DNA from 2 places in the Micromonospora mangrovicola genome. Region 2 is predicted to be linked to the other one. Evidence: riboswitches for the same ligand, from Rfam matches in the RefSeq annotation. Region 2 holds a riboswitch; the other holds the start of a gene.
What was found. Region 2 has a riboswitch for ZMP and ZTP ahead of ACL02O_RS17695 (glycine hydroxymethyltransferase). Riboswitches for the same ligand answer to the same signal wherever they lie in the genome.

Region 1 (14,977 bases), on a different contig from region 2:
CCTAGGCTCACCGCGTCGGGATCGGCGAGTGGAGGTACGCGATGGCGGTGGGTGTTGGTGACCTGGTCGAGGACTTCGAGCTGCCGGACGAGACGGGTACGCCGCGGCGGCTGTCGGAGTTGCTGGCGGCGGGGCCGGTGGTGCTGTTCTTCTACCCGGCGGCGATGACCCGGGGCTGCACGGCGGAGAGCTGCCACTTCCGTGACCTGGCGGCGGAGTTCGCGGCCGTCGGGGCGCAGCGGGTCGGGATCAGCCGGGACCCGGTGGCGAAGCAGGCGGAGTTCGCCCGCCGGCACGGCTTCGACTATCCGCTGCTGTCGGACGTCGACGGGACGGTGGCGGACGCGTTCGGGGTGCGCCGGCGGCTGCCGTTGGGTGCGCTGAGCATGCGGCGGATGACCTTCGTGATCGGTGCGGACCGGCGGGTCCTCGCGGTGGTGCACAGCGAGCTGAGCATGAACGAGCACGCCGACGCGGCGTTGCGCGCCCTGGGGGGTTGATCTTCCGGTTGTCGCAGCCGGCTGGTATCAAGGCTGCTAATCAGACGGGTGTACGGAAGAGGGCGTGATGGCGGGTCAGGGTTTGTCCACTGACGAGGTGCAGGGGATCCGGGAGGCGTTGGCGGCGGGCCGCAAGCCGAAGGTGGTGTTCACCGCGGCCGCCGGGCAGATGGCCGGTCAGCTCGGGCAGGTGGTGGAGTTGACCGACCCGGAGCTGTCCGAGGAGTTCGTGGTGGTCCGGTTCGGCCGCGACGAGCTGCCCTTCTCCCCCGTCGATGTGTCGATCGCGCCGAGGGGGGCCGGGCGGAAGCCGGCAGAGCCGAAGCCGGAGATCGAGGAGCCGCCGGCGCCGGCGGAGCCGGAGTTCGTGCTGGACACGCCGGCGGTGCCGGCACCGCGTCGGGAGGAGCCGAAGGTGGAGCAGCGGCAGGCGGAGCCGAGGCCGGCGAAGCGGGCGGCGAAGGCGGCGAAGCCGAAGAGCCCGGCCGGGCTGACCGTGACGCTGGCGTACGCCGAGGGCGAGTGGACGGTGGCGGCGCAGCAGGGCAGCAAGGCGCTCGCGCGGCCGTACGTGGTGAAGCCGGCGGAGGCGCTGCGGATGGTGGCCCTGGTGGACGTGCCGGGGGTGCAGGAGGCGGTGGAGCAGATCCTGGCCGCGGAGCGCACGGAGGCGGAGCAGCAGGCGGAGAAGCTGCGCGCCGAGCTGGCGGAGATCGAGGCGCGGTTGGCGGAGCTGCGCGAGGCCCACTGAGCACGCCGCGCCCCGGCCGGAATTCGCCTCGGCCGGGGCGCGGGCCGTCTGGTACGGTTCCGCCACGTCCTCGACGAGACCGGAGGGAGGTGAGCGCCATGGCACGTACGACTGTCATGCGCTCCCACCCGACCGCGAGGACCTCGGGTTCCTGAACCGGGAGCGCACCGCTTCCCGGAAGGACCTTCATGACCGACCTGGTCATCCGCCCGCTCGTCGCGGGCGAGGAACACCTCTTCGACTCCCTGTCCGACCCGGGGCTGGTCGGGCGGGCCGTGCTCGGCCGGACGTACGCCGACGGCGGCTACCGCCCGGAGTGGACCTGGGTGGCGCTGCGCGACGGCGTGGTGGTCGCCCGCGCCGCCTGGTGGGCCGCGCCGGACGACCCGGCGCCGCTGGCGCTGGACTGGTTCGACTTCACCGATCCGGACGCCGCGGTGGCGTTGCTGCGCACCGCGCCGCTGCGGGCCGAGTACTCGATCCTGCTGCCGCCCGGCTGGCGGGACGATCCGGTGCTGCGCGCGCAGGGGCAGGCCCGCATCGACGCGGCGACGGCCGCCGGCATGCGGGTGCTGGTCGAACGCTACCGGTACCGGTGGACACCGGAGTGCGGCCTGCCGGCGCGGCCGGGCCGGCTGCGGTTCCGGCCCGAGCCGGACGACGCGGTGATCCTGGACGTGCTGCGCCGCATCGGCGAGGGCAGCCTGGACGCCCATTACCGGCACGCGGCCGAGCGGCACGGCCCGGAGGCCGCGGCGCGGGAGGACCTGGACCTGCTGCGGTGGCTGCCGAGCCCGCGTGACTGGTGGCGGCTCGGGTACACCCCCGGCGGGGAGCTGGCCGGCCTCATCGTGCCGGCCCGCACCCAGACCGATCACATCGTCGGGTTCGTCGGGGTGCTGCCCGGGCAGCGCGGCCACGGATACGCCTACGACCTGCTGGTCGAGGCCACCCACCGGCTGGTCGAGGTGGGCGCGGAGCAGATCGTGGCGGCCACCGACCAGCACAACACGCCGATGGCCGCCACCTTCGCCCGGGCCGGCCACCCGGTCGAGTGGGAACGCGTCGACCTGGTCTGAGGCGCCCCGCGGGGCCGGTGCGACCCCCTCGCACCGACCCCGCGTCACCCACGCCCGCAGGCTGATCAGTGTTGCGGGATGTTCATTACCCCGATTCGCTTGCGGAACACCCAGTAGGTCCAGCCCTGGTAGGCCAGCACGATCGGGGTGAACACCACGGCCACCCAGGTCATGATCTTCAGGGTGTACGGGGTGGAGGCGGCGTTGCTGGCGGTCAGCGTGCCGGCTGCGTCCAGGGTGGACGGGAGCACGTTCGGGAACAGCGCGGCGAACATGGTCGCCACGGCCAGGCCGATCGCCACGGCGGTGCCGGTGAACGCCCAGCCCTCCCGGCGTGCCCGGGCGGCGGCGATACCTCCGACCAGGGCGAGTGCGGCGCCGACGGCGAGCACGACGGCGGTGGCGCTGGAGCGGATGGTCAGCGTCCAGCTCAGGAAGGCCACCGCCACCACCGCGGTGCCGACGCCGACCTTGACGGCGAGTGCGGCGGCGCGCTCGCGGATGTCGCCGCTGGTCTTGAGGGCGAGGAACACCGCGCCGTGGGTGAGGAACAGCCCGAGGGTGGTCGCGCCGCCGAGCAGGGCGTACGGGTTGAGCAGGTTGAAGAATCCGCCGACGTACTCGTGGTCGGCGTCCAGTGGCACGCCCCGGAAGATGTTGGCGAAGGCGACGCCCCACAGGATGGCCGGTACCAGCGAGCCGAAGAAGATGGCCTGGTCCCAGCGGCGCTTCCAGGACGCCTCGGGGCGCTTGTGCCGGTACTCGAAGGCCACACCCCGGGCGATCAGGGCGAGCAGGATCAGCAGCAGCGGCAGGTAGAAGCCGGAGAAGAGGGTGGCGTACCACTCGGGGAAGGCGGCGAACATGGCGCCGCCGGCGGTGATCAGCCACACCTCGTTGCCGTCCCAGACCGGGCCGATGGTGTTGATCAGGACGCGGCGTTCCCGGTCGTCGCGGCCGAGCACGGGCAGCAGCATGCCGACGCCGAAGTCGAAGCCTTCGAGGATGAAGTAGCCGGTGAAGAGTACGGCGACGAGGAGAAACCAGACGGTCGTCAGTTCCACGATGGGCTCCGGGGATCAGTAGGCGAAGGCGAGCGGGCGCTCGGCGTCGTCGGTGTCGTCGTCAACGGGGGCCGGGGTGACGTCGGGGACGCCGGCCTTGGCGTAGCGGAGCAGCAGCTTGAACTCGATGACGGCGAGGACGGCGTAGATCAGGGTGAACGCGGTGAACGAGGTGAGCACCTCGGTCAGCGAGACGGTGCGGGACACGCCGTTGCGGGTGAGCATCTCGCCGAAGACGATCCAGGGCTGGCGGCCCATCTCGGTGAAGATCCAGCCGAAGGAGTTGGCCAGCAGCGGCAGCGCCGGCAGGACCAGGCCGGCGCGCAGCAGCCACTTGCTGCTGGGGGTGCGGCCCTTGCGCTGGCTCCAGAGCACGATCAGGGCGATCGCTGCGGCGGCCAGCCCGAAGCCGATCATGAAGCGGAAGCTCCAGTAGGTGACCGGGATGATCGGGGTGTAGCTGCCGGCGCCGTACTGGGCGGCGTACTGGGCCTGCAGGTCGTTGATGCCCTGCACGGTGCCGTTGGGGTCGCCGGTGCCGAGGAACGACAGCAGGTACGGGAGCTTGACGGCGAAGACCTCGCGGCTGCCGTCGAGGCTGCCGACGGTGAACACGGAGAACGAGGCGGGGCTCTCGGTGGTGTAGAGGGCCTCGGCGGCGGCCATCTTCATCGGCTGCACGTCGGTCATAATCTTGCCCTGGATGTCGCCGGTGAACAGCACCAGCGCCGAGGCGATCAGCACCACCCACGAGCCGAACCTGGTGGCGAAGCGGTAGGCGTCGGTGTCGGCGCTGTCCCGGTTGCGGATGACGTGCCACAGGCCGACGGTGACGATCAGCGACCCCGCGACCAGGAACGCCCCGGCGAGGGTGTGCGGGAAGGTGATCAGGGCGACCTTGTTGGTGAGCACGGCGAAGAAGTCGGTCAGCTCGGCGCGGCCGGTGGTGGGGTTGATCCGGTAGCCGACCGGGTGCTGCATGAACGAGTTCGCGGCGAGGATGAAGTACGCGGACAGGTTGGTGCCGATCGCGGCGGCCCAGATGGCGGCCAGGTGCAGCCGCTTGGGCAGCCGGTCCCAGCCGAAGATCCACAGCCCGATGAAGGTCGACTCGAGGAAGAACGCGACCAGGGCCTCGATCGCCAGGGGTGCGCCGAAGATGTCCCCCACGAAGCGCGAGTAGTCCGACCAGTTCATCCCGAACTGGAACTCCTGCACGATGCCGGTGACCACACCCATCGCGAAGTTGATCAGGAAGAGCTTGCCGTAGAACTTGGTGAGCTTGAGGTACCGCTCGTTGCCGGTGCGGTGCCACAGGGTCTGCAGGATCGCCACCAGGATGGACAGCCCGATGGTCAACGGCACGAAGAGAAAGTGGTAGACGGTGGTGACACCGAACTGCCAGCGGGCGACGTCCAACGCGTCCACCTGAAACCCCCAGCTGTGCATACTACGAGACGTAGTAAATACTACTTGGCGTCGTACAAGAGTTGGCAGGGCCGCAGGGCCCGATCAGTCCCGGGACCAATGACCCTGATCACCTCTGCCGCTCGACCCGGGACCGGACCCCCGCCTCACCCGGCGGCGTGCGACCATCCAGCACTGATGAACACCCCGACCTCCCCTTGGCGGGCGCCGCTGCTCTGGCGCGTCGCGCAACTGCTCGCCCGCGCCGTCGTCGCCCTGCTCGGCCGCCTCGAGGTCACCGGCGACGTGCCGGCCGGGCTGCGGCACGGGCCGCTGATCCTGGCCGCCAACCACATCAGCCCCTTCGACCCAGTCGTGCTCACCGCCGCCTGCCGGGCCCGCCGGATCCACCCGCGGATCATGGCCACCGCCGGACTGTTCCGCGCCCCTGTCGTTGGCCCGCTGATGCGTCGCGCCGGCCACATCCGCGTCGACCGCGGCACCACCTCCGTGCACCGGGCCCTGGAGGTCGCCGCCACGGCCGTTGCCGGCGGGTCGGTCGTCCTGGTCTACCCCGAGGGACGCATCGGCCTGGACCCCGGGTTGTGGCCCGAGCGGGGCAAGACCGGCGCGGCCCGGCTCGCCTTCGCCAGCGGCGCGCCAGTGGTCCCGGTCGCCCAGTGGGGCTCCCACGAGGTGCTGCCGTACCGAACGCCCAAGGGCATGCTGCGCGGGATCGCCCGGGCGTTGGTGCGCCGGCCGGCTATCCGGGTGCACTTCGGCGCCCCGGTGGCGCTGCGCGACCTGCACGCCGGCACGCCCGGCGCGGCCCGGCGGGCCACCGACCGGATCATCGACGCGATCACCGAGGACCTGGTGCCACTGCGCCCCGACGAGCCCGACCGGCCCCGCCACGTCGACCCCGGCCGGCCGGTGGAGACCACCCGCGCCCACCGGCGGCACCGGTCCGGCTGAATCGGCACGCCACCGCCCCCGACGGTGAGACCCTTCGGGCCGGGACACCCCGCAGGGAGGCATCCGTGAGCGCACCCACCGTGCTGATCACCGGCACGTCCAGCGGCATCGGGCTGGAGATCGCGCTGGGCGCGGCCCGTGCCGGGTGGCGGGCCGTCGCCACCATGCGCGACCTCGCCCGCGCCGACCGGCTGCGCGCCGCCGCCGCCGACGCCGGGGTCGCCGACCTGGTCGAGGTGCGCCGGCTCGACGTCGTCGACCAGGCGTCGGTGGCCGCCTGCGTGGCCGACGTGGTGGCCAGCCACGGCCGGCTCGACGCGGTGGTCAACAACGCCGGGGCCGGCCACGTCGGCACCCTCGAACGGGAGAGCGTCGCGGACGTCCGGGCGGTCATGGAGGTGAACTTCTTCGGCGTCCTGCACGTCACCCGCGCCGCCCTGCCGCACCTGCGGGCGGCGCAGGGCCGGCTGCTCACCGTCACCAGCGTCGGCGGGGTGGTCGGGCAGCCGTTCAACGAGGCGTACTGTGCCGCGAAGTTCGCCGTCGAGGGGTTCATGGAGTCCCTCGCCCCGGTCGCCGCCACCGTCGGGGTGAGCGTCACCGTGATCGAGCCGGGCGCGGTGGCCAGCGAGTTCGTCGCCAACGTCGGCATCGACCCGGAGGCCGCGATCGCCGCCGCCGGGGTGTACGGCCCGGCGCTGCGGGCGTACCTGGCGCGCAGCGCGGGCGCGTTCACGGCCGCGCAGTCGGCGGCCGATGCCGCCGCCGTGGTGGTGGCGACGCTGATCGACCCGGAGCCGGCGCCCCGGGTACAGACCTCCCCCGCCGCCCGACAGTTCGTCGGCGTCAAGCTGACCGACACCGACGGGCTCGGGGTGACCGCGCTGACCGCCGGCTGGCTGCGCTGAGGGTCCAGGTTCAGGCGCGGCCCAGCCGGGCGTCGAGGGCGTCCAGGTCGGGGACGAACCAGACGTGGTCGTGCCGGTTGGACTCGGTCACCAGGGCCCGCAGGGCGGCGCTGGCCGCCAGGTGCCGGGAGATGTCGCCGACGACCACCAGCCGCAGCCGGTAGTTGACGAACTTCTGCATGATCTCCCCGGCGAAGCGGGTGCCCAGGGAGAAGAAGCTCGGGTCGAGCCGCTCGGCCGGTACGGCGACCACCGCGGCGCCGAGGAAGGCCGCCCCGATCAGGTCCAGGGCGTCGCGCTCCGTGGCGATCGGCGGCCCGGTCGGGTCGCACACCAGCACCCGCACCCCGGCCCGCTGCTCAAGCAGGTCAGACATCGGTGGGCCCTTCCCGGGCGAGCAGGCCGCCCGCGCCGTGCAGGACGGCGTCGAGCAGGTGCAGCAGGTCGGCGGTGGCGGCGGCGTCGCCCAGGATCACGATTTTCATGCGGTGGCGTTCCTCGTCGTGGACGGTCTGCACGCGCAGCGGGCGCGCCGGATCGTGGTGGGTGTTCGCGGTGGCCAGCAGCAGGGTGGTGAGCCGGTCGGTGGTGGCCCGGTCGACGCCGTCGACCTGCGCGATGCTCGACACCTCCAGCACCGCCGGACCGGCGGGCGTGGCCGCCGCGGGTCGGCCGGTCAGCGCGTCGAGGTCGGCGCGGGCGATCCGGTACTGCTTGCCGATCCGCACCGCCGGCAGCCGGCCGGCGCGGATGTAGCCGCGCACCGTGCGCACGTGCAGCCCCAGCACATCCGCGACCTGCTCAACCGAGTACATGTCATTACCCATCGTTCCCTATCCTACGGGAAATAGGGAGCGATGGGGAAGTTCGTTGTGGCGACGCCGGCCGGTCATCCGGATGCCACCGGCGCGCGGCATACTTCCCGCGTGCAGCCCCGACACGGCTACCTGGACGCCCCCGCACCCCTCGCCTTCGCCCACCGCGGTGGCGCGGCCGACGGCGACGAGAACACCGCTGCCGCGTTCGCCCGGGCCATCGCCCTCGGCTACCGGTACGTGGAGACCGACGTGCACGCCACCACCGACGGCGTGCCGGTGATCTTCCACGACGCCACGCTGCTACGGGTCACCGGCGAGCCGGGGCGCATCGCGGATCTGCGCTGGGCCGACCTCGCCTCGGTGCGCGTCGGCGGCGCCGCCGTCGTGCCCCGCCTCGACGAGGTCCTCGCCGCCTGGCCCGAGGTCCGGTTCAACGTCGACGTCAAGTCCGACGGCGCGGTCACGCCGACCGTCGACACGCTCACCCGGGCCGGCGCCGGCGAGCGGGTGCTGCTCGCCTCGTTCAGCGACGCCCGGCTGGCGAGGCTGCGCGCCCTCGCCGGGCCGAAGATCGCCACCAGCCTCGGCATGCGCGGGGTGGCCCGGCTGCGGATGGCCTCCCTGCACGGCCGGTCCCTGCGGCTGCCACCGTCCGTGGTCGCCGCCCAGGTCCCGGTCCGGTACGGGCGCATCCCGGTGGTCGACCGGCGGTTCCTCGCGTACTGCCACCGACTCGGGTTGCAGGTGCACGTCTGGACGATCGACGAACCTGCCGAAATGCACGACTTACTTGATCTTGGTGTGGATGGCATCATGACCGATCACGTCGGCGTGCTGCGCGACGTCTACCGCAGCCGCGGCCACTGGGCCGCCTGAGCCAGAGGACCCCCATTGGCCGAAACGGTCGCCCCAGCCGTCGTCGAGCCCGGCCACCCGGGCAGCACCCGCCGCGAACGCACCGGCTGGTACTTCTACGACTGGGCGAACTCCGCCTTCCAGACCACGGTGATCACGGTCTTCCTCGGGCCGTTCCTCACCACCGTCACCGAACTCGCCGCCGGCTGCGAGCTGGGCGCCGACGAGTGCCACGGGTACGTGCACCCACTGGGCATCCGGGTCGCCGCCGGTTCCTACTACCCGTACCTGATCTCGCTGTCGGTGTTCCTCACCGTGTTCGTGCTGCCCGTGATCGGGGCGGTCGCCGACCGTTCGGTGCACAAGAAGCGGCTACTGGCCGCCGCCGCGTTCACCGGCGCCGGGGCGACGATCGCGTTCGCCTTCGTCACCGGCGAGCGGTACCTGCTCGGCGGGGCGCTGTTCCTGATCGCCAACATCTCCTTCGGCGCGGCCGTCGTGGTCTACAACTCGTTCCTGCCGCAGCTCGGCGGCCCCGACGACCGTGACGCCATCTCCAGCCGCGGCTGGGCCATCGGCTACCTCGGCGGCGGGCTGCTGCTCGCGCTGAACCTGGTCGCGGTCACGATGCTCAGTGAGGAGGGCAACCCGCAGCGCACCCTCGACCTGGCCCGCTGGTCGATCGTCTCGGCCGGCCTGTGGTGGGCGGCGTTCACCCTGCTGCCGCTGCGCTGGCTGCGCGAGCATCCCACCGCCGAGGCGCTGCACGGGGGCGGCAATGTGCTCACCGACGGGTTCAGGCAGCTCGGCCGCACCCTGCGGGAGATCAAGACGTACCCGCTGACGCTGTTCTTCCTGCTCGCCTTCCTGGTCTTCAACGACGGCATCCAGACCGTCATCACCCTGGCCAGCCAGTACGGCACCGAGGAGCTGCGCCTGAAGCAGAGCACCCTGATCGTCACCATCCTGCTGGTGCAGTTCCTCGCCTTCGGCGGCGCGCTCGCCCTCGGCGCCCTCGCCCGGCGCATCGGCGCGTGGAAGACCGTGCTGCTCAGCCTGGTGCTCTGGACCGCGGTGATCATCGCCGCGTTCCGGTTGCCCGCCGAGGCGCCGCTGCCGTTCATGCTGCTCGGCGGCTGCATCGGCCTGGTGCTCGGCGGCAGCCAGGCGTTGAGCCGATCGCTGTTCAGCCAGCTCATCCCGACCGGCAAGGAGGGCGAGTACTACGGCTTCTACGAGATCAGCGACAAGGGCACCAGCTGGCTCGGCCCGCTCGCCTTCGGCCTGGTGTTCCAGCTCACCGCCTCGTACCGGGTGGGTCTGGTCTCCCTGCTGATCTTCTTCGTGGTCGGCTTCGCGCTGCTGGCCGCCGTGCCGATGCGGCGGGCCATCGTCGCCGCCGGCAACACCCCGCCCCGGGTGCTGTAGGTCGAGGCGCGCGCCGGCAAGATCCTCTCGCGTCGATGGGCTAGGCTGCCCCGACGTGACCGACGACGCCGCTGCCGCCCCGACCTGCCTGGCCCGCCCCCTCCCGGGGCCGGGCGACGGCCCTGCCGGCGGCTGCGCCGCCGCCCGCGGGGTCGACGGGCGACCGCTGCACGCCGCCGCGCTGAAGTTCTTCTGGGGCCCGATGGACTGCGGCAAGTCCACGATGGCCCTGCAGATGAACTACAACCACGCCCGGCAGGGTCGCCGCGGCCTGGTCACCACCCGTATCGACCGCTCCCTCGGCCCGCAGGTCACCACCCGCATCGGCCTGGCCCACTCGGCCATCGAGGTCACCGACGCCCTGGACCTGCGCGACCTGGTCCGCGACGCGTGGGCCGAGGGGGTACGGGTCGACTACCTGATCTGCGACGAGGCGTCCTTCTACAACCTCGAGCACGTCGAGCAGATGGCCGAGCTGGTTGACAACTACGACGTCGACGTGTATGCGTTCGGCCTGGCCACCGACTTCCGCTCCTGCCTGTTCCCGGCCGCGCAGCGGCTGTTCGAGCTCGCCGACGAGGTGGCCCGCATCCAGGTCGAGGTGCTCTGCTGGTGCGGCCGGGAGGGGCTGCTCAACGCCCGGGTCGTCGACGGGCGGGTGGTCCGGGAGGGCGAGCAGGTCGTCATCGGGGACACCGTCGACACCGCCGATGTGCGCTACCAGGTGCTCTGCCGCCGGCACTACCGCTCCGGCGACCTCGGCCCGCGCGGCTGACCCCACTCACTCCCCCGGCACGTCGACGCCCGACACGGCGTCGACCAGGTACACCTGTCGACCCGCCCGCGGATCCCGGGCGGCAAGGGTGTGGAACATCGGTGACCCGGGACCGCCGAGGTCGACCACGGTCGCGCCGGCGCCCGTGACGGCCCGCTCGAGCCGGGGCGGGGCGGTCAGGTCGATGCGGGTCACCACACCGGGCGTCACCGACACCGGCACGCCGCCCAGCGCGCCGGACAACTGCAGGTGGTAGTGGCCGCAGAGGACCGCCCGCACATCGCTGCCCGCCAGGGCGGCGGCGAATCCGTCGACGTCGCGCAGGTTGACCGAGGCCATCAGCGGCGACGAGGGCAGCGCGATCGGCGGGTGGTGCAGCACCACCACCGTGCCGGCCTCGACCGGCCGGGCCAGCACCCTGCGCAGCCAGCGCAGCTGCCGGTCACCGAGCTGGCCGTGCACCGCCCCCGGCACGAGACTGTCGAGCGTCACCACGCGCAGCCCGCGGACCACGCTGACCGCCGCCCGCTCCTCGCCCGCGGGGCGGGCCGGCTCACCCGTGTCGGTTCCGTCGGCGGCCAGGTGGCCGGTGCCCAGCGCGGCCGCGAAGGACGCCCGGCGGTCGTGGTTGCCCGGGCAGTAGACGTGCGGGATGCCGCGTTCGCGGGCGAACCGGCCGACCGCCTCCCGCACCGCGACGCAGCCCTCGACCGAGCCGTCGTCGGCGATGTCCCCGCTGACGACCACCAGGTCGATGTCGGGCACGTGCCGCACGTCGTGCAGCATCCCGTCGAGGGCGGCACGGGCGTCCACGCCGTCCTCGACGCGGCCGTCGGCGCCGACGTGGGTGTCGGACAGGTGCAGGATCCGGTGGCGGGCGATCGAGGTGGCGGACATCTGGCTCCTCATCGGTGTCGATGAGGGGACCCCCAGGCGGTCGACGCCCCCGACTTCACTCCCCGGTGGTCGCCCACCCGCGCCAGTCGTGTGGCCGACAGCTTAGGACAGGACCGGCCGGCGACGCTGCCCCCGACCGGTCAGAACGGGTCTCCGCAGACCCGCCACTCTCCGTTCTCCTGCACCACCGGCAGGTCCCGCTCCTCGCTGCCGCCGCCCTCGCGGGTCAGCCGCACCTTCACCGTGCCGCGCGGGCGACCGCTCCGGGTGGCCACCGACACGTCCACGATCTCGTAGCCGGTGACCTGCGGCGGGGTGCGCACCCAGCTGCGGAACCCGACCTGGCTCCACTTGCCGCGCGCCTGCCGGCACAGCTTCTCGTACGCCGGGTCGGTGTCCCCGGCGGCGACCTCCCGCAGGAACGTGTCGGCGGTCTCCCGGACCGGGCCGTTGGCCTGGAGCACCACCTGCACGTTCCACACGCCGAGGCCGGCGACCCCGACCAGGCACAGGCCGACCCCGAGGCCGCCGAACAGCAGGCCCGCGCGGACCGGCCGGCGGCGCCGGGCCGGTCTGGTCCACCCCTGATCCCTGCCCATCACCTACCGACCGTAGAGACACCGCCCGGCCCGCGCAGGCGGTTGTGCCCCCTGCCGGCGGGCCGAGATCCGGCGGAGGTACCTGCCAGCAGGTGTCAGCTTCGGTGGCGAGGATGGGCGGCATGACAGTGCACGCCAACCTCGCGATGGTCAACCTCGACAGCTCCGACCCGGTCGCCCATGCCGGCTTCTACTCCCGTGTCCTCGGCTGGGAGGTCACCCACAGCCAGGCCGAGTACGCGATGATCAGCAAGGACGGGGTCTCGATCGGCTTCGGCCTGGTGCCCGGGTACACCCCGCCGGCCTGGCCGGACGAGACCGCCGGCAAGCGCTACCACCTCGACCTGTACGTCGACGACGTGACCGTCGCCGAGAAGGAGTTCGTGGCAGCCGGCGCCCGTAGGCCGGAGTTCCAGCCGGGCGGCGAGCGGTGGACGGTGCTGCTCGACCCGGTGGGGCAGCCGTTCTGCCTCTGCCCGCGTCCGCAGGACTGAGGGCGGGTCGGCTGGGCGGGTGGTCGGCCCACCCGCCGAGCCGACCCCGGCGGTCACCCGACGGCCCTCCGCCGGACGGCGGTGTCCGCGAAGTGCGTCACCGGTTCGACATCCGCAGGTAGTGCTGGTTGTACATGACGCCGAGGAGGTTGCCGAACGGGTCGACCACGGAGGCGGTGACGAAGCCCGGCCCGCGCTCGACCGGCTTCTCGTACGCCGTGGCGCCCAGCCCCAGCAGCCGTGCGAAGGCGGCCTCCACGTCGTCGACGTGCCAGTAGACCACCGCGCCGCCGGCCTCCGCGGGCCGGGGACGCGGGGCGAACCGGCTGTCGATGATGCCCAGTTCGTGCTGGTGGTCGCCGATGCGGAACTCGACGTACGCGGGCGGTCCCGCGGCCGGGCGGGTGAAGTACGGCTCGGTGCCGAGCAGTTCGCTGTACCAGCTGGCGGCGGCGGCGACGTCGGCGGCGTAGAAGCTGACGGTGGTGAGACCTCGCAGCATCGGTTGGTTCCCTTCTCGATGGATGACACGCCCCATCCTTCGTCGTAAAGTGCTCACCTTCTGAGCACTTTGGGGGAGAATCCCGGTCATGCGCGCTGACCGCCTCGTGGCCGTGCTGCTGCTCATGCAGACCCGGGGCCGGGTGACCGCGGCCGAACTCGCCACCGAACTGGAGGTGTCGGTCGCCACCGCGCGGCGCGACCTGGAGGCGCTCTCGGCGGCGGGCGTACCGGTGTATCCGCAGGCCGGGCGCGGTGGCGGCTGGTCCCTGGTCGGCGGGGCACGCACCGATCTCAGTGGCCTGACGGCGACCGAGGCGCAGGCGCTGTTCCTGCTCGTCGGCCCCGCCGCGGCCGTCTCGCCCGAGGCCCGGGCGGCGCTGCGCAAGCTGTTGACGGCGCTGCCGCGCACCTTCCGGGCCGACGCCGAGGCCGCCGGCGACGCCACCCTGGTCGACCCGGTCCGGTGGGGCGAGCGCGACCGGACCCGGCCCTCCACGGTCGACGTTCTGCAGACCGCCGTGGTCCGGCGCCGCAAGGTCCGCCTCAGCTACGCCGGGCGTGCCGGGAAGCCGACGGAACGCCTGGTGGACCCGTGGGGCCTGATCGACAAGGACGACGTCTGGTACCTGCTGGCGGGCACCGACCGGGGGCGGCGCACCTTCCGGGTCGACCGGATCGCCCGGGCCGAACCGACCGACCGGCCCGCCGACCGCCCCGACGACCTCGTCCTGGCCGACGCGTGGCAGAAGGTCGTCGACGAGATCGAGCGGCGGCGCTCGGGCACCTGGGCGACGGTGCTGCTGCCGACCCGGTTCGCGCCGGTCCTGCACGACCAGTTCGGCCGGCACTGCCACCTCGACGGCGAACCCGTCGACGGCCGGGTCCGGGTCCGGGTCGCCGCCCCGACCCCGCTGGACATCGCCCGGCAGCTGGCCGGCTGGGGCGCGCTGGTCGAGGTCGTCGACCCGCCGTCGGTGCGGGACGAGCTGGCCCGCATCGGGGCCGAACTCGTCACCCGCCACGCCGGCTGAACGCGGCTCAGGAGGATGCCATCGTCGTGGCGGTCGCCGCGCCTCGGCGAGGGTGGACACCGCCGACGCGGGAGATCTCCAGCCCGTGTCGCATCCGGACGAGCCACGACCGGGGTACGCCGGTCACGCCGGGGACATCACCTCGTAGAGGTTGCCGGAGTCGTCCCGGAAGAACAGCCCTCGGGCGCACAGTGGATGGTCGGTACGCCCGTTGTCGGGCGACCCGGGTTCGTTGCCGTACGGCACCCCGGCGTCGCGCAGCCGGCCGAGGATCGCGTCGAAGGTGTCCGGGTCCACGTCGAAGGCGAGGTGATGCCCCTCGGGCGTCGGCACGCTCATGAAGTCGACGGTGAGCTGGTCGTTGACGCGTACCGGCGCGAAGTGACCGCGCCGGCCGGCGGGCGGCAGTACGGGTAGTCCCATCACCTCGGCGAAGAACCGGGCGGCGGCGTGGTGGTCGTGGGCCGGGACGATCGTGTGGTTGAGGGTGACGGTCACGGGTTCGCCTCCTCGGCGGTCGGGGTGAGCGCGCCGTGCAGGAACAGGTCGACCAGCTCGGCCGGGGTGGGTGCGTCGCCCGGCAGCGGCCCGCGCCCGGGCAGCAGGACGGCGAGGAACAGCGCGGCCAGCCGGTCCTCCGGCAGCCGCAACCGGTCCCGCTCCGGGGCGAGCAGTACGGCCACGGCCGCCCGGACGGCGGCGGCCGACTCCTGGCGGCCGGCGACGGGACGGTCGCCGGCGGGCGGCTCCGCCGGACCCCACGCGGTGCCGCCGGGCCGGTCCCGCGGCGTGGTGGCCGACGAGGGCGGGGCACCCGCGGTAGCGGTCGACGTGGGACCGTCGGCGGTGGTGGCCGCCGTCCCGCCGTGGTCGCGGCCCTCGGCGGTGCGGC
Region 2 (14,977 bases):
TCGGGGAACTCCGCTCCCGAGGTCTGCCGGTCATCCTCATCAGCCACAACATGCCGCACGTGTTCGAGGTGGCCGACCGGATCCACATCCAGCGACTCGGCCGCTGCGCGGGCGTGGTGACGCCGGCGTCGCACTCGATGCCCGAGGCGGTGGCCATCATGACCGGCGCGACCACCCTCGAGGAGACGCCGGGCCGGCGGGCGGGCTGAGCCGCCGCGATGCGACCGGGGCCCCGGTGGCCCGGGAAAGGAAGACAGTTGATCACGGTTGTCGGTGAGAGCCTGGTGGATCTGATCGAGGATCCGTCGGGCGAGCCGGTCGCGCACCCCGGGGGCAGTCCGGCCAACGTCGCGGTGGCGCTCGCCCGCCTCGGCCAGCCCACCACGCTGCTCACCCAGCTCGGCGGTGACGGGTACGGCGCGCTGCTCCGCACCCAGCTCGCCAGCAGCGGCGTACGGCTCGATCCGGCATCGGTGCCGGACCTGCCGCGCACCAGCGTGGCCCGGACCCAGATCGGCGCCGACGGGCAGGCCAGGTACGACTTCGCCATCGACTGGCCGTCCTTTCCCCACGGATCGCTCTCCGGGGTGGCCGACGGAAGCGAGTGCCTGCACACCGGGTCCCTCGCCACCGTCCTCGAACCGGGCGCCGACGACGTGCTGGCGCTGGTGCGGGAGCGGCGGGCGGGCACAACGATCAGCTTCGACCCGAACTGCCGTCCTTCCCTCGCCCGCGACGCGGCGAGGGCCCGGCTGCGGGTCACGGAACTGGTCGCGGTCTCGGACCTGGTCAAGGTCAGCCGGGAGGACCTGGACTGGCTGCACCCGGGCCAGCCGCCGGACAAGGTGGCGCGGCGCTGGCTGGAACTGGGCGCGCTTCTCGTCGTCGTCACCCTGGGCTCGGCCGGGGCACTGGCGATCACCCGGCAGGAGGAACGGCGGGTGACCGCGCCACAGGTGGCGGTGGTGGACACCGTCGGCGCGGGTGACGCGTTCACCGCGGGACTGCTGGCCGCGCTGAGCGAGCGGGACCTGCTCGGTGTCGCCCGGCGTCCCGCGCTGCGCGCCGCCGGCCCGGAGACGCTCGACGCCGTGCTCAACGAGGCCGCCCGGGTAGCCGCGTGGACCTGCGGGCGGCGGGGAGCGGATCCGCCCACCCGGGCCGAGCTGGCCGGTCTCACCGCTCCGGCCTGACACCGCGGTGTCGTCGTTCCGCCACCACCCGTGTTCCCGCGCGGAGATCCGTCCGTAGATAATGGACGGATGGTTGCCTGGGAGTACGCGTTGCTGGTCCGCCGCTATCAGGGGCAGGGCCGCAACTTCCACGTCTCGTTCGTCTGGTACGCCCCGGACGGGTCGCGCACCGACGTGACCGCGTACGGCGACACGGCCATCGCCCACCTCAACCGGGTCGGCCGCGAGGGCTGGGAGCTGGTCTCCGCCGCCGAGGACGTGAACAACGTGCAGGGCAGCACCGAGGTGCACCGCTACCACCTCAAGCGGCCGCTGCGCTGACCGGCTAGCCTGTCTCCCCAGCGCCGGCCCCGGCGGTGGGGGAGGGAGCCACGGGTGGGTCGGTACGTCGTCGGGCTGGACTTCGGGACGCTCTCCGGGCGGGCCGTCGTGGTCGACGTGACCAACGGCGCGGAGTTGGGCAGCGCGGTCCACGAGTACCCGAACGGGGTGCTCACCGAGCGGCTGCCCGACGGGCCGCCGCTGCCCCCGGACTGGGCCCTGCAGGATCCGGCCGACCATCGGGAGGTACTGCGTCGGGCCGTGCCCGCCGCGGTCCGGGCCGCCGGGATCGACCCGGCCGACGTGATCGGCATCGGCCTCGACGCGACCTCCTGCACGCTGCTGCCCACCCGGGCCGACGGCACCCCGTTGGCCGAGCTGACCGTGCTGCGCGAGCGGCCCCATGCCTGGCCGAAGCTCTGGAAGCATCACGCCGCGCAGGCGCAGGCCGAGCGGATCACCGCGCTGGCCGCCGCCCGGGGCGAGTCCTGGCTGCCCCGGTACGGGGGCCGGGTGTCCGCCGAGTGGCAGCTCGCGAAGGCGCTGCAGGTGCTGGAGGAGGACCCGGAGGTCTTCCACCGGGCCGAGCAGTGGATCGAGACCGCCGACTGGCTGGTGTGGCAGCTCTGCGGGCGCCCCACCCGCAACGCCTCCGCAGCCGGATTCAAGGGACTGCGCCAGGACGGCCGATACCCGAGCTCGGAGTTCCTGGCCGCCCTGCACCCCGAGCTGCCCGCGCTGCTGCCGAAGATCGAGGGGCCGCTGCTGCCGCCGGGCGGCCGGGCCGGCGGCCTCACCCCCCAGGCCGCCGGATGGACCGGACTGCCGGAGGGCATCGCGGTGGCCGTCGGCGGCATCGACGCCCACGTCACGGCCGCGGCGGCCGGCTCGGTCGCGCCGGGCCGGATGCTCGCCGTGCTCGGCACCTCCACCTGCCTGATCATGAACGCGGACACCTGCCGGGAGGTCCCCGGCGTCTGCGGGGTCGTCGAAGGCGGGGTGACCGCGGGCCGGTGGGGCTACGAGGCCGGGCAGAGCGGCGTCGGGGACATCTTCGCCTGGTACCTGGACCGTGCGCTGCCCGCCGGGTACGCCGAACAGGCCCGCCAGCGTGGCGTACCGGTGCCCGAGCTGCTGGACGCCCTCGCCGCCGACCAGCCGGTGGGCGGGCACGGGCTGCTCGCGCTCGACTGGCACAGCGGCAACCGCTCGGTGCTGATGGACCACGAGCTGAGCGGGGTGCTGGTCGGCCTCACCCTGGCCACCCGGCCGGAGGAGATCTGGCGGGCCCTCATCGAGGCGACCGCGTTCGGGGCCCGCACGGTCGTCGAGGCGTTCGAGGGCGCCGGCGTACGCGTCGACGAGCTGACCGCCGCCGGTGGGCTGACCGCCAACCGGCTTCTGCTGCGCAGCTACGCCGATGTGCTGCGCCGCCCGCTGCACGTGGTCGACGCGGCGCACCCGGCCGCGCTGGGCTCGGCGATCCACGCGGCGGTGGCCGCCGGGGCGTACCCCGACCTGGAGACGGCCTCGGCGACGATGGCCGCGCCGCGCCGCGAGACCTGGTACCCGGATCCGGCCCGGGCCGCCGCCTACGACGAGCTGTACGCCGAGTACCGCGCCCTGCACGACCACTTCGGCCGCGGCGGGACGGAGGTCCTGCACCGCCTCCGCGCTTTGCGCCGCCGCACCCACCTCACCTCCTGACGGGCATGCCACCGTTTCGAGACCCTGATTACGTGACCGTCCACGGCGGGGACAGCATCACCGGACTCCCGCTACGAACTTGATGGCGTGAACGACTCAGGGCCGGGTGAGCGCGGGAGGGAACTCTCCGCCGAGCCGGTCCGGGCGGGGCGGGCGGGGCGCCACCGCACCTTCGGCGGTGCGGGCGGGGCGCCACCACACCGCGAATCGTCTGCGTCATCAAGTTCGCAGGCGCAAAAACATCAAGCCGGTGCCCGGGCGACCACTCGGCCGCGTCGTGCTCATCGAACCGCGCGACCAGCAAACAGCGATGGTGGAACGGCGACGCCCCGCGCCGGGCCGGAGCCGGGCGTGGGGCGTCGGGGGGAACGGGTCAGCCCAGGTCGACGGCGGGGTAGAGCGGGAACTTGGTCAGCAGCTCGCTGGCCTGCTTGCTCACCTTGTCGGCCAGGGCGGGGTCGAGCACGTACTTCGCCTTGGACCCGCCCGGGTTGGTCTGGCTGAGCACAGTGTGGATCAGCTCGGCGGTCGCGTCCATCTCGGCGGTCCCGAGCCCCCGCGTGGTGAGCGCCGGGGTGCCGATCCGGATGCCGGAGGTGTACCAGGCGCCGTTCGGGTCCTGCGGGACCGCGTTGCGGTTGGTCACGATGCCCGAGTCGAGCAGCGCCTGCTCGGCCTGCCGGCCGGTCAGGCCGTACCCGGAGACGTCGATCAGCACCAGGTGGTTGTCGGTGCCACCGGTGACCAGCTTCGCGCCCCGCCGCAGCAGCCCCTCGGCGAGGGCCTGGGCGTTGCCGACGATGCGCTGCGCGTAGTCGGGGAAGTCGGGGCGGCGGGCCTCGGCCAGGGCGACGGCCTTGGCGGCCATCACGTGCGGCAGCGGGCCGCCGAGCACCATCGGGCAGCCCCGGTCGACCTGGTCGGCCAGCTCCGGGCCGCAGAGCACCATGCCGCCGCGCGGGCCGCGCAGCGACTTGTGCGTGGTGGTGGTGACGATGTGCGCGTGCGGCACCGGGTCGAAGTCGCCGGTGAAGACCTTGCCCGCGACCAGGCCGGCGAAGTGCGCCATGTCGACCATGAAGGTGGCGCCGACCGAGTCGGCGATCTCTCGCATGATCCGGAAGTTGACCTTCCGGGGGTACGCCGAGTAGCCGGCGACCAGGATCAGCGGCTGGAACTCGCGGGCCGCCTCGGCGACCTTGTCGTAGTCGATCAGGCCGGTGGCCGGGTCGGTGCCGTAGCTGCGCTGGTCGAACATCTTGCCGGAGATGTTCGGCCGGAAGCCGTGGGTCAGGTGACCGCCGGCGTCCAACGACATGCCCAGCATCCGCTGGTTGCCCAGCTCCCGGCGCAGCGCGAACCAGTCCGCCTCGGTGAGGTCGTTGACCTGGCGTACCTGGGCCTTCTTCAGGGCCGGGGACTCGATCCGGTCGGCCAGGATCGCCCAGAAGGCGACCAGGTTGGCGTCGATGCCGGAGTGCGGCTGCACGTACGCGTGGGCGGCGCCGAACAGCTCCCGGGCGTGCTCGGCGGCGAGCGCCTCGACGGTGTCGACGTTCTGGCAGCCGGCGTAGAAGCGGCGGCCGACGGTGCCCTCGGCGTACTTGTCGCTGAACCAGTTGCCCATGGCCAGCAGGGTCGCGGGGGAGGCGTAGTTCTCGCTGGCGATGAGCTTGAGCGACTCGCGCTGGTCGGCCAGCTCAGCCTCGATGGCGTCCGCCACCCGCGGCTCGACGGCGCGGATCACCTCGAGCGCGCTGCGGAATGCGGTGGATTCGGCGTTCAGCGACATGCGACCTCCTGGTGACGTGCGGAAGGCCCAGGCGCTCGGCGTGCGTCCTCATGACGGGACCGCTTCCCGATGGTTCTCCATCCCCACGCGCCAGTCACGGCCCGCGCTGATCCTACCGGGTCCGTCCCTCGGCCAGCCGGGTCCACCTCCGCCAACCCGGGCCGGTCGTCACTGCATGGTTGGGAGCCGTCGCGTGGGGCGGGGACCGGCGAGAACCGGTTCCCGCCCCACGGAGCCCTCGCGTTCTTCCTCCTCTGCGTCGTCCAGCGCTCCATCACCGAACCGGGTGTGGGTGGTGGTCGCAATCAACCACCACCCACGTCACCTGTCAGCCTGCGGCTCCGCTGTTCGGCGAAAGGTAGTTGTTGACGACGTAGTCGGCGATGCCGTATCCAGCTTTTCCGCCCTCGTCACCGTCGAACTGGTAATGCACGCCGAGATAGACCCGGCTTCGCGCATTCTCGGTGGCCGCCGCAGTGTACGACATGTACGTACGGGTCACCCCGACGGCGTGCGGATCATCTGTCCCGAGCACAAGGTAGGTGCTGTCGCCGAATAGATTCCGCATCACGCCGGCCCAGGCCGCAGCGAATGTCGCGTGCCCGGATACGTACGCTGGGAAGCACGGGCTGAAGGAATTGTTGTTGGCCGGATCGGCCGAGAGTGGTTCCCAGGCCGGGTCCGGGTTGATCGACCCCTCCTGAATCGCGGTCTCCGGCCGCCAGAGGTCGACCGAGGTCTGGAATTTCATGTCCCAAGCTGCGATGCCGGCATCGGCCATTGCCAGGGAGGCCAGGGCGTAGAGGCGCGGCGTCGCCACTCCAACGGTGTTAAGTTGGGCACTGAATTCGGTGGCGGTGAGAAGTTGACCCGGCGGCTTGTACGTGCCGTCCACGTCATTGGCCCAGAACCAGGCGATCTGTGTTTGCTCGGCGGTACGTGTCGTCGAGTCATACCGGCCCAGGCTGCGGACATCGGCCAGGTTGTCAGCGTAGGTGCTGCTCGACAGGATGCTGGTGTAGTCGGTGGCCGGTGGTGGCTGGCGGAACTGGCTTGACGAGGTCATCGCAAAGGGCCTCACCTTGCCCCAGTTGGGCGTCACGGCCGTGCAGCCGTCGGTGGGGTGCCAGGCGCCAGCCACCCCGTCCGGCGTGTACCCGGCGGTGTCGCTGGAGCCGTCGTTGGTTCGCGCCGCCTTAATGTTGCTGATCACCGCATCCGCGAGTTGCCGTGCCGGTGTGTCGGTAGCGGTGCCGTACCGCTGGCTGAACATCTGCTCGAAGTAGGTGCGTTGGTTCGGTACCGCCCAGATCAGCAGATCGCGCGCGTGTAACCCATGGCGAGGTCCGTGTTGACGGACGCATCGGCGCGTTTGAAGGTGAGGTACGGGTCGTATTCCGGCAGACCATTCCGGTACTTGCTGGCGTAGGCCGAGTTGGCTGTGTCAAAAATGCTGGCGTGTACGATCGCGGCGACCCGTGCCATCGGTCCTGGCCCACCGCCCATACGGCGGAACGTCTCCACCAGCACGCCGTTCCAGTACGTCGCACTTTCCTGGATTTCCATGTCCGGGTCGTACGGCGGATCGATGCCGGCGCGCGCGGGTGAAGCGGTGGTGGCAGCGAGGGTGAGGCCAGTTGCTATCGCGAGGCTGAGGGGCGTCAATTTTTTGGTTAAGGACCGGATTTTTCCCATTCTTGGATACTTCCCCCGTACGTGGACGCGCCGATCCGATCGGCTCGTGGAGGTCATCGACAAGCGTTTCGTTCGCGCGAACGTGATTCCTATTAGACCAGGTTGTCCTGGCGTAAACAACAGTGAAGATCGCAGATGCTTTGGCCGCCCAGGAATTGGCGGAAGATAGCAATTCGAGAGGCTTGTGGAATTTCGCTGCTTTGAAGACACTTAAGGGTAGTTGAGCCTCCGTAGCGGCGCGGAGTGGCATCCGGTCGGCGGCAGCTGACGCGGAGAGGCTCGCCGACTTTCAGCGGCGTGTTCGCTCCGGGCATGCCAGCCGCCTGCAGCGACCGCCCGGGCCGGCCGCGAACTCCGGTCCGGTGACCAGCCTGCACCTCGCGTCTGCTGGCCGCAGAGCGATCAACGCAAACAGCACGACGGGGCCCGGCGTGGGAACGCCGGACCCCGTCGCTGGTGGTGCAGGTGCTACTTGACGGCGTTGTACGCGTCGACCATGCCGGCACCGTAGAACGAGTTACGCTCGCCCCCGGTGCAGGTGGCCGGGTAGCCCGGCCGCGGCTCGTAGACGCCCTCCTCGCACGGCAGCGCCACGGCCGTCCGCTCGAGGAACGCCGCCAGCTGACCCGCCGTCATGCTGGGGTGGGCCGACAGCGCCAGCGCCGCGACGCCGGTGGCGTGCGGGCCGGACATCGACGTGCCCTGCTTCCAACCCCAACCGTTGGTCCTCGTCGCCGTGTCGAAGGTGGTCGAGAGGATCATGTCGGGGATGGTCGGGCTCGCCCCGCCGGTGCGGAAGCGGCTGTCGCCACCAGGAGCGGTGACGTCCACCACACCGAGGCCGTAGGACGAGTAGTAGCTCTTCTTCGCCGTCGGGCCGACCGCCGAGACGGTCACCACGCCCGGAGCCTCCGCGGGGAGGTCCATGCAGGCGTTGGTCAGGTTCTCCCGCTCCTCCGGAGTCCCGTCATCCGGGCTGCCGTAGTCGGAGAGCTTGTGGGCCAGGTCGTAGTTGGAGTTGCCCGCGGACGCCACGTTGAGCACGCCCTTGGACTGCGAGTAGCGGATCGCCCGCTGCACGGCCTGCCACACCGGACGCTGGCGTGCGTCGTTGCGGCAGTTCAGCTCCCACGGGTCGATGTAGTAGCTGTTGTTGGTCAGCTGCATCCCGTGGTCGGCTGCCCACATGAACCCGCAGACCGCGGCCTCCGGGTAGATGTAGCCGCCGTCGTTGACCACCTTGACGGCGGCGACCTTGACGCCCGGTGCGATGCCGGTCACCCCGACGCCGTTGATGGCTGCGGCGATGGTGCCGGCCACGTGGGTGCCGTGGTCGCTGGTGGTCGGGTTCCAGGCCGCCTCGTTGGTGTCGACGACACCGCCCAGGCAGGACGTGCTCTTGTCCTTGGCGATCTGGGTCGCCAGGTCCGGGTGCGTGCTGGAGATACCGCTGTCCAGCACGCCGACGACGACGTTCGGGCTGCCGATGGTCACCGCGTGGGCCTGCGGGATGTGGATCATGTCCATGTCCCACTGCTCGCCGTAGCGGGGCTCCCCAGTCGGGTCGCCGGTGACGCTGGCGACGTCGGCCGCGGTGGCCTCCACGGTCTCGCCCTCGTCGAGGGCCGTGCCCAGACCGGTGGTGGCGGCGACCGACTCGACGCCCGCGCCCGCCACCTGCGTGGCGAAGTTCGGGTTGGTCGAGCGGACGACGAGCACGCCGATCTGGTCGTAGGTGGCCACGACGGTGCCGTTGGCGGCCGCCACCCGGGCGGCGGCCTTGGTGGTGTTGGCGCCCTGCGGGGCGAGGACCAGGAACGTGGTGTCCGGTCCGGTGGCCGCCGCCGGAGCCAGCCCGCCGGTGAGGGCGAGACCGACGCCGAGCGTCACTGCGGACGCGGCGGCCAGTGTCTTGCGACGAAGGTTCTTCACACAGACTCCCAGGGGGCCGATCCAGCCGAGCCCCACTCCCTGGTGGGAAGCGGGCCGGCGGAAGACGAGCAGGTTGCTCGCCTTCGAGGGACCAGCGTAGGGGCCGAGTGTGGTGTTACACACACCCGAACGGACGAACAGCAACCGTCAGACGGTGGCCAACGGAGGGGCCGGGTGCAGCGGCCGCTCACCCGACGGAGCCGGGCCAGCTCCGGCCGCCGGCCCGGGGGGTGCGTGAACCGGGCCTCGGCGGGTAAGCGCGGGCTCCGAAAGTCGACACAGGGGGAGGTGTGCCGTGGCGACCATGGTTCGAGAGCCGATGAGCCCGGTGAAGGACAAGAACTACGACCTCATCCACGCGGTGCAGATGTCACTCCAGCACATCTGGCAACTGGAGACGTACATCGCGGACGCGGAGGACCGGGGCGACACCGAGCTGGCGACCTGGTTCCGCAAGATCCAGGAGAACAACCGCAAGGCCGGTGATCAGGGCAAGAAGATGCTCATGGACCGGCTCCAGAAGGAAAACGGCTGAGCCGTGCGCGGCGGCCGGACGGGCGGTACGCGCCCGTCCGGCCGTCGCGCGTCCGCCGGCGGCGCACCCGCCCGGTCCGGGACCCCGCATCTTGCATCGACCGGGCAGAATGTCGTCCGGAGTGCCGGGGTGGGCCCGGTCCGCGGGGAGGGCGACGATGTCGACGGTCATCAAGGGGCTACGGGAAGCGCTGGTGCTCTTCGCGATCGCGGTGGTGGCGGTCGGCGTCGCCGTCGGCGTCTGGGTCGCGGTCAGCGGCGGCGAGTTCACCCACCGGCTCGGCGTGGCGTTCATGCTGGTCGGCGCGCTGCTCGGGATGACCGGTGACCTGACCTTGAGCCGGATCGGCATGCTCGGTGCGCGGTCCACCTTCGGCCTCGCCCCGGAGCGGGAGGACGCGGGCGGCGGGCGGGTGCTCACCGGCATCGGCATCTTCCTCTTCGTCTCCGTACCGCTGATCGTCGTCGGGTTTCTGCTCATCACCTGATCTCCATGGAGATGCTGCGGCTGGCCCGGCGGCCGCTTCCGGCGGCTACGGTGTGTGGCGTGGTGACGGCGGCGGAGGAGATCCGGGTGGGGGAGCGGCTGGTCCGCGTCTCCAGCCCCGACAAGCCGTACTTTCCGGAGCGCGGACTGACCAAGCTGGACGTGGTCCGCTACTTCCTCGCCGTCGGGGACGGCATCCTGCGCGCGCTGCGTGACCGTCCGACCATGCTGGAGCGCTGGCCGCGCGGCGTGTTCGAGGGTGCGAAGGTCGCCACCCGGCAGAGCAACAAGGGTGACGCCTTCTACCAGAAGCGGCTGCCGGCCGGCGCGCCCGACTGGGTGCGCACCGCGCACATCACCTTTCCCAGCGGCCGGACCGCCGACGAGGTGGCCCCGACCGAGCTGGCGGTGGTGGCGTGGGCGGCCAACCTGGGCACCCTGCGGTTCCACCCGTGGCCGGTCTCGGCCGGCGACGTGGAGCACCCCGACCAGCTCCGGATCGACCTCGACCCGATGCCCGGGGTGGACTTCGCCCAGGTGGTGCCGGTCGCCCACGAGGTGCGGGCGTTCCTCGACGAGCTGGGCCTGGTCGGGTACCCGAAGACCACCGGCGGCCGGGGTATCCACGTCTATCTGTCCATCGAGCCCCGGTGGAGCTTCGGCGACTGCCGGCGGGCGGTGCTGGCGCTGGGCCGGGAGATGCAGCGCCGGTTGCCCGACGTGGTCACCACCACCTGGTGGCGGGAGCAGCGGGACCGGCCGGTCTTCGTCGACTACAACCAGATGGCCCGGGACCACACCATGACCTCGGCGTACTCGATCCGGCCCACGCCACGTGCCCTGGTCTCCGCGCCGCTGGACTGGGCGGAGTTGGATGACGCGCGGCCCGAGGACTTCGACGTGGTGAGCATGCCGGCCCGGTTCGCCGAGCGGGGTGACCCGCACGCCGGCCTGGACGGGCGGGTCTTCTCGCTCGAACCGCTGCTGGAGCTGGCCGACCGGGAGGGTCTGGAGTCCCCGCCGGAGCGTTAGGCCCTGGTTACTGCCACGGGCTCTGCGTCCCGTCGAACTCCTCGAAGACCAGCCAGGTCCGGGTCGACAGCACCCCAGCGATGCTCTGCACCCGTTCGAGCACCACGTTGCGCAGGGTGGCGTTGTCCGGCGCGCGGACCAGGGCCAGTACGTCGTGCTCGCCGCTGAGCAGCGCCGCGTGCTCGACGTAGCGGACCTGGGCCAGCTCGTCCGACACCTCCCGCCAGGTGTTCTGCTCGATGGTCAGCGCGATGTACGCCGAGGTGCCCAGCCCGGCGGGCTCCGGGGCGACCCGGGCGGTGAACCCGGTGACCACCCCGTCGCGGACCAGCCGCTCCACCCGGGCGTAGGCGTTGGTGCGCGAGACGTGCACGCGTTCGGCCAGCGTGCGCATCGACAACCGGCCGTCGCGGACCAGTTCTTCCAGGATCCGCCGGTCCACCTCGTCGAGCAGCCCGACCGAACGTCCCGTTCCGCCCCCCGTGCCCGGTGCGGTGCCGGTCTCCTGGCTCATGAAGTCCTCATTCCGATGCCGTTCGTCCCGCGTTCATCCGCGATGTTGAGTCAATCATCCAACAGCAGGAGCATAGGGCCACCACACGTCCAGGAGGTCCCCGCCGTGACGACCACACCCCAGGCGGTCCGCAGGGCATCCCCCCGCACCCGCCGGCCGGCCACCCCGGCCGCTCCCGATCCCTCGGCCGGTCTGCTGCCGGCCACCGAGCCGGTCCGGCTGCTGAACCCGGACGGCACCACGCTGCCGGCCCGGGACGACTACCCGCAGCCGTCGGACGAGGCGCTGCGGGAGATGTACCGCCGGATGGTCGTCGGCCGCCGCTTCGACGTGCAGGCCACCGCGCTGACCAAGCAGGGCCGGCTCGCCGTCTACCCGTCCTCACGCGGCCAGGAGGCGTGCCAGGTCGGCGCGGTCCTCGCCCTGCGGGACAGCGACTGGGTCTTCCCCACCTACCGCGAGTCGATGGCGCTGACCGCCCGCGGCATCGACCCGGTCGAGGTGCTCACCCTGCTGCGCGGCGACTGGCACTGCGGCTACGACGCCGCCGCGCGGCACACCGCACCGCAGTGCACCCCGCTGGCCACCCAGTGCGTGCACGCCGCCGGCCTGGCCTACGGCGAGTCGTACCAGGGGCGGGACACCGTCGCGCTGGCTTTCATCGGCGACGGCGCCACCAGCGAGGGCGACTTCCACGAGGGGGTCAACTTCGCCGCCGTGTTCAAGGCCCCGGTCGTGTACTTCGTGCAGAACAACAAGTACGCGATCAGCGTCCCGCTCTCCCGGCAGACCGCCGCGCCGAGCCTGGCCTACAAGGGCGTCGGCTACGGCGTGCCCAGCGAGCAGGTGGACGGCAACGACCCGGTGGCCGTCCTCGCGGTGCTCACCCGCGCGGTCGAGCACGCCCGCTCCGGCAAGGGGCCGTACCTGGTCGAGGCGCACACCTACCGGATGGAGCCGCACACCAACGCCGACGACGCCACCCGCTACCGGGACGCCGAGGAGGTCGAGGCGTGGCGGGACCGCGACCCGATCGCCCGGCTGGAGGCGTACCTGCGCAGCCAGGGCGTGCTGGACGACGCCGCGGTCGCGGCGATCGCCGACGAGGCCGAGGCGTACGCCGCCGAGCTGCGTGACCGGATGCACGACAAGCCGGCGGTCGAGCCGCTCAGCCTCTTCGAGCACGTGTACGCGGAGCCGACCCCGCAGCTGGTCGAGCAGCGCGAGCAGGTCCGCGCCGAGCTGGCCGCCGCCCGGGACGAGGAGGGGGACGCCTGATGGCCACCATGACCATGGCGAAGGCGCTCAACGCCGCGCTCGCCGACGCGATGCTCGACGACGAGCGGGTGGTCGTCTTCGGCGAGGACGTCGGCCAGCTCGGCGGCGTCTTCCGGATCACCGACGGACTCCAGGCCCGGTTCGGCGACAAGCGCTGCTTCGACACCCCGCTCGCCGAGGCCGGCATCGTCGGCTTCGCCGTCGGCCTGGCCATGTCCGGGCTGCGGCCGGTGGTGGAGATGCAGTTCGACGCCTTCGCCTACCCGGCGTTCGAGCAGATCACCTCGCACGTGGCGAAGCTGCGCAACCGGACCCGGGGCGCGCTGAGCGTGCCGATCGTCATCCGCATCCCGTACGCCGGCGGCATCGGCGGCGTGGAGCACCACTGCGACTCCTCCGAGGCGTACTTCGCGCACACTCCCGGCCTGAAGGTGGTCACCCCGGCCACCGCCGAGGACGCGTACTCGCTGCTGCGCGAGGCGATCGACGACCCGGACCCGGTCGTGTTCATGGAGCCGAAGAAGCTCTACTTCTCCAGCGGCGAGGCGGAGCTGCCGGCCCGTACCGCGCCGTTCGGGACGGCTGTCGTGCGCCGGGCCGGCACCGACGCCACCCTGGTCGCCTACGGCCCGGCCGTGCCGGTCGCGCTCGAGGCGGCCGAGGCCGCCCGCGAGGAGGGCTGGGACCTGGAGGTCGTCGACGTGCGCAGCATCGTGCCGTTCGACGACGCCACGGTCACCGCGTCCGTGCGCAGGACCGGCCGGTGCGTGGTGATCCAGGAGGCGCAGGGCTTCGCCGGGGTCGGCGCGGAGATCGCCGCCCGGATGCAGGAGCGCTGCTTCCACGCCCTGCACGCCCCGGTGCTGCGGGTGTCCGGGCTGGACATCCCGTACCCGGCGCCGATGCTGGAGCACACCCACCTGCCCTCGGTGGACCGGGTGCTGGACACCGTCGCCCGGCTCCAGTGGGACGACCAGCCCGACACCCGGTGGGTGGCGGCATGACCACCACGACCGGGACCCGCGACTTCCTCCTGCCGGACCTCGGGGAAGGGCTCAGCGAGGCCGAGATCGTCGAGTGGCGGGTCGCCGTCGGCGACGTGGTCGGCGTCGACCAGACCGTGGTCGAGGTGGAGACTGCCAAGGCCGTCGTCGACGTGCCCTGCCCGTACGCCGGGCGGGTCGTCGCGCTGCACGGCGCGCCGGGTGAGGTCCGCCCGGTGGGCCAGCCGTTGATCACCATCGCCCCGCTGGACGGCGCGGGTGGGGACGACCCGCACGCCACCTACCGCGAGGAGGAGCGGGCCGGGTCCGGCAACGTCCTCATCGGGTACGGCACCGGCCACGGCGGCTCCGGCCGCCGCCGGCGTCGCCCCCGCCTCGCGGTGGCCCCGGAGTCCGGTCCGTCGGCCCCGGCCGACGCCCCGGCGGCGGACGGCGGTGCCCCGGCCGAAGCGAGCCGAGCGGTCGCCGGCCGGGCGACCTCGGCGGACCGCACCGGCCCGGCGGCGGGCGGCCCGACCGCGGGAGACGACGGATCCCGCACGGCGCCCCTGGTCATCTCCCCGATCGTCCGGCGGCTGGCCAAGGAGCGCGGCGTCGACCTGTCCTCGCTGCACGGCACGGGGCCGGGCGGGGTGATCCGCCGCGCCGACGTCGAGACGGCCCTGGCGGCCCCGGCGGCCCGGCTCGCGGCGGTGCCGGACGCCCCGGCGGCGCACGTGGGGCTCGCCCCCACCGGCGACGGCGACGTGGTCATCCCGCTCACCGGCATCCGCAAGGCGATCGCCGACAAGCTCTCCCGCAGCCGGCGGGAGATCCCCGAGGTGACCATCTGGGTGGACGTGGACGCCACCGGGCTGCTGGAGACCCGCGCCGCGATCAACGCCGCCACCGCGGACGCGCCGGTCAGCATCCTGGCCCTGCTGGCCCGGATCTGCCTCAGCGGCCTGCGGCGGTACCCGCAGCTGAACGCGCAGGTGGACACGGAGGGGCAGCGGATCGTCCAGTCGGCCGGGGTGCACCTGGGCATCGCCGCGCAGACCGACCGGGGCCTGGTCGTCCCGGTGCTGCGCGACGCCCAGCGGCTGACCACCCGCGAGCTGGCCGCCGCCCTGGCGGAGACCACCGCCGCCGCCCGGGCCGGCACCCTGCCGCCGGCCCGGCTCACCGGCGGCACCTTCACGCTGAACAACTACGGGGTGTTCGGCGTGGACGGTTCCACCCCGATCATCAACCACCCTGAGGCGGCGCTGCTCGGCGTCGGTCGCATCGTGGACAAGCCGTGGGTGGTCGACGGGCAGCTGGCGGTCCGCAAGGTCAGCCAGCTCAGCCTCACCTTCGACCACCGGGTCTGCGACGGCGGGGTGGCCGGCGGGTTCCTGCGGCACGTGGCGGACTGCGTCGAGCAGCCCGCGCTGCTGGTGGCGAACGTCTGACGCCCCGACCCGGCCCCGGCCCCGGCCCCGTCCACCTTCGGGGCCGGGGCCGGCC

Region 1: linked by a shared signal. The riboswitch ahead of ACL02O_RS03280 (metallophosphoesterase) and the one ahead of ACL02O_RS17695 (glycine hydroxymethyltransferase) in region 2 are both predicted to bind ZMP and ZTP.

The regions. Positions count from the first base shown of each region.
Region 1 is NZ_JBJZOG010000005.1:6,740-21,716, reverse strand. Features, by position in the region: gene ACL02O_RS03340 (peroxiredoxin) at 42-500, shown strand; gene ACL02O_RS03335 (hypothetical protein) at 568-1,251, shown strand; gene ACL02O_RS03330 (GNAT family N-acetyltransferase) at 1,440-2,330, shown strand; gene cydB (cytochrome d ubiquinol oxidase subunit II) at 2,396-3,394, opposite strand; gene ACL02O_RS03320 (cytochrome ubiquinol oxidase subunit I) at 3,410-4,822, opposite strand; gene ACL02O_RS03315 (lysophospholipid acyltransferase family protein) at 5,000-5,776, shown strand; gene ACL02O_RS03310 (SDR family NAD(P)-dependent oxidoreductase) at 5,842-6,684, shown strand; gene ACL02O_RS03305 (DUF4180 domain-containing protein) at 6,695-7,060, opposite strand; gene ACL02O_RS03300 (helix-turn-helix domain-containing protein) at 7,053-7,511, opposite strand; gene ACL02O_RS03295 (glycerophosphodiester phosphodiesterase family protein) at 7,611-8,378, shown strand; gene ACL02O_RS03290 (MFS transporter) at 8,394-9,785, shown strand; gene ACL02O_RS03285 (thymidine kinase) at 9,841-10,560, shown strand; gene ACL02O_RS03280 (metallophosphoesterase) at 10,567-11,457, opposite strand; ZMP/ZTP riboswitch at 11,481-11,557, opposite strand; gene ACL02O_RS03275 (Rv0361 family membrane protein) at 11,598-12,056, opposite strand; gene ACL02O_RS03270 (VOC family protein) at 12,179-12,550, shown strand; gene ACL02O_RS03265 (VOC family protein) at 12,648-13,052, opposite strand; gene ACL02O_RS03260 (helix-turn-helix transcriptional regulator) at 13,141-14,085, shown strand; gene ACL02O_RS03255 (VOC family protein) at 14,209-14,583, opposite strand; gene ACL02O_RS03250 (TetR/AcrR family transcriptional regulator) at 14,580-14,977, opposite strand, start outside.
Region 2 is NZ_JBJZOG010000040.1:4,649-19,625, forward strand. Features, by position in the region: gene ACL02O_RS17675 (ATP-binding cassette domain-containing protein) at 1-209, shown strand, start outside; gene ACL02O_RS17680 (carbohydrate kinase family protein) at 258-1,193, shown strand; gene ACL02O_RS17685 (hypothetical protein) at 1,263-1,514, shown strand; gene ACL02O_RS17690 (ribulokinase) at 1,569-3,221, shown strand; gene ACL02O_RS17695 (glycine hydroxymethyltransferase) at 3,595-5,013, opposite strand; ZMP/ZTP riboswitch at 5,032-5,121, opposite strand; gene ACL02O_RS17700 (vanadium-dependent haloperoxidase) at 5,342-6,286, opposite strand; gene ACL02O_RS17705 (hypothetical protein) at 6,325-6,708, opposite strand; gene ACL02O_RS17710 (S8 family peptidase) at 7,177-8,640, opposite strand; gene ACL02O_RS17715 (hypothetical protein) at 8,945-9,175, shown strand; gene ACL02O_RS17720 (hypothetical protein) at 9,333-9,662, shown strand; gene ACL02O_RS17725 (DNA polymerase domain-containing protein) at 9,722-10,693, shown strand; gene ACL02O_RS17730 (Lrp/AsnC family transcriptional regulator) at 10,701-11,207, opposite strand; gene pdhA (pyruvate dehydrogenase (acetyl-transferring) E1 component subunit alpha) at 11,280-12,485, shown strand; gene ACL02O_RS17740 (alpha-ketoacid dehydrogenase subunit beta) at 12,485-13,489, shown strand; gene ACL02O_RS17745 (dihydrolipoamide acetyltransferase family protein) at 13,486-14,922, shown strand.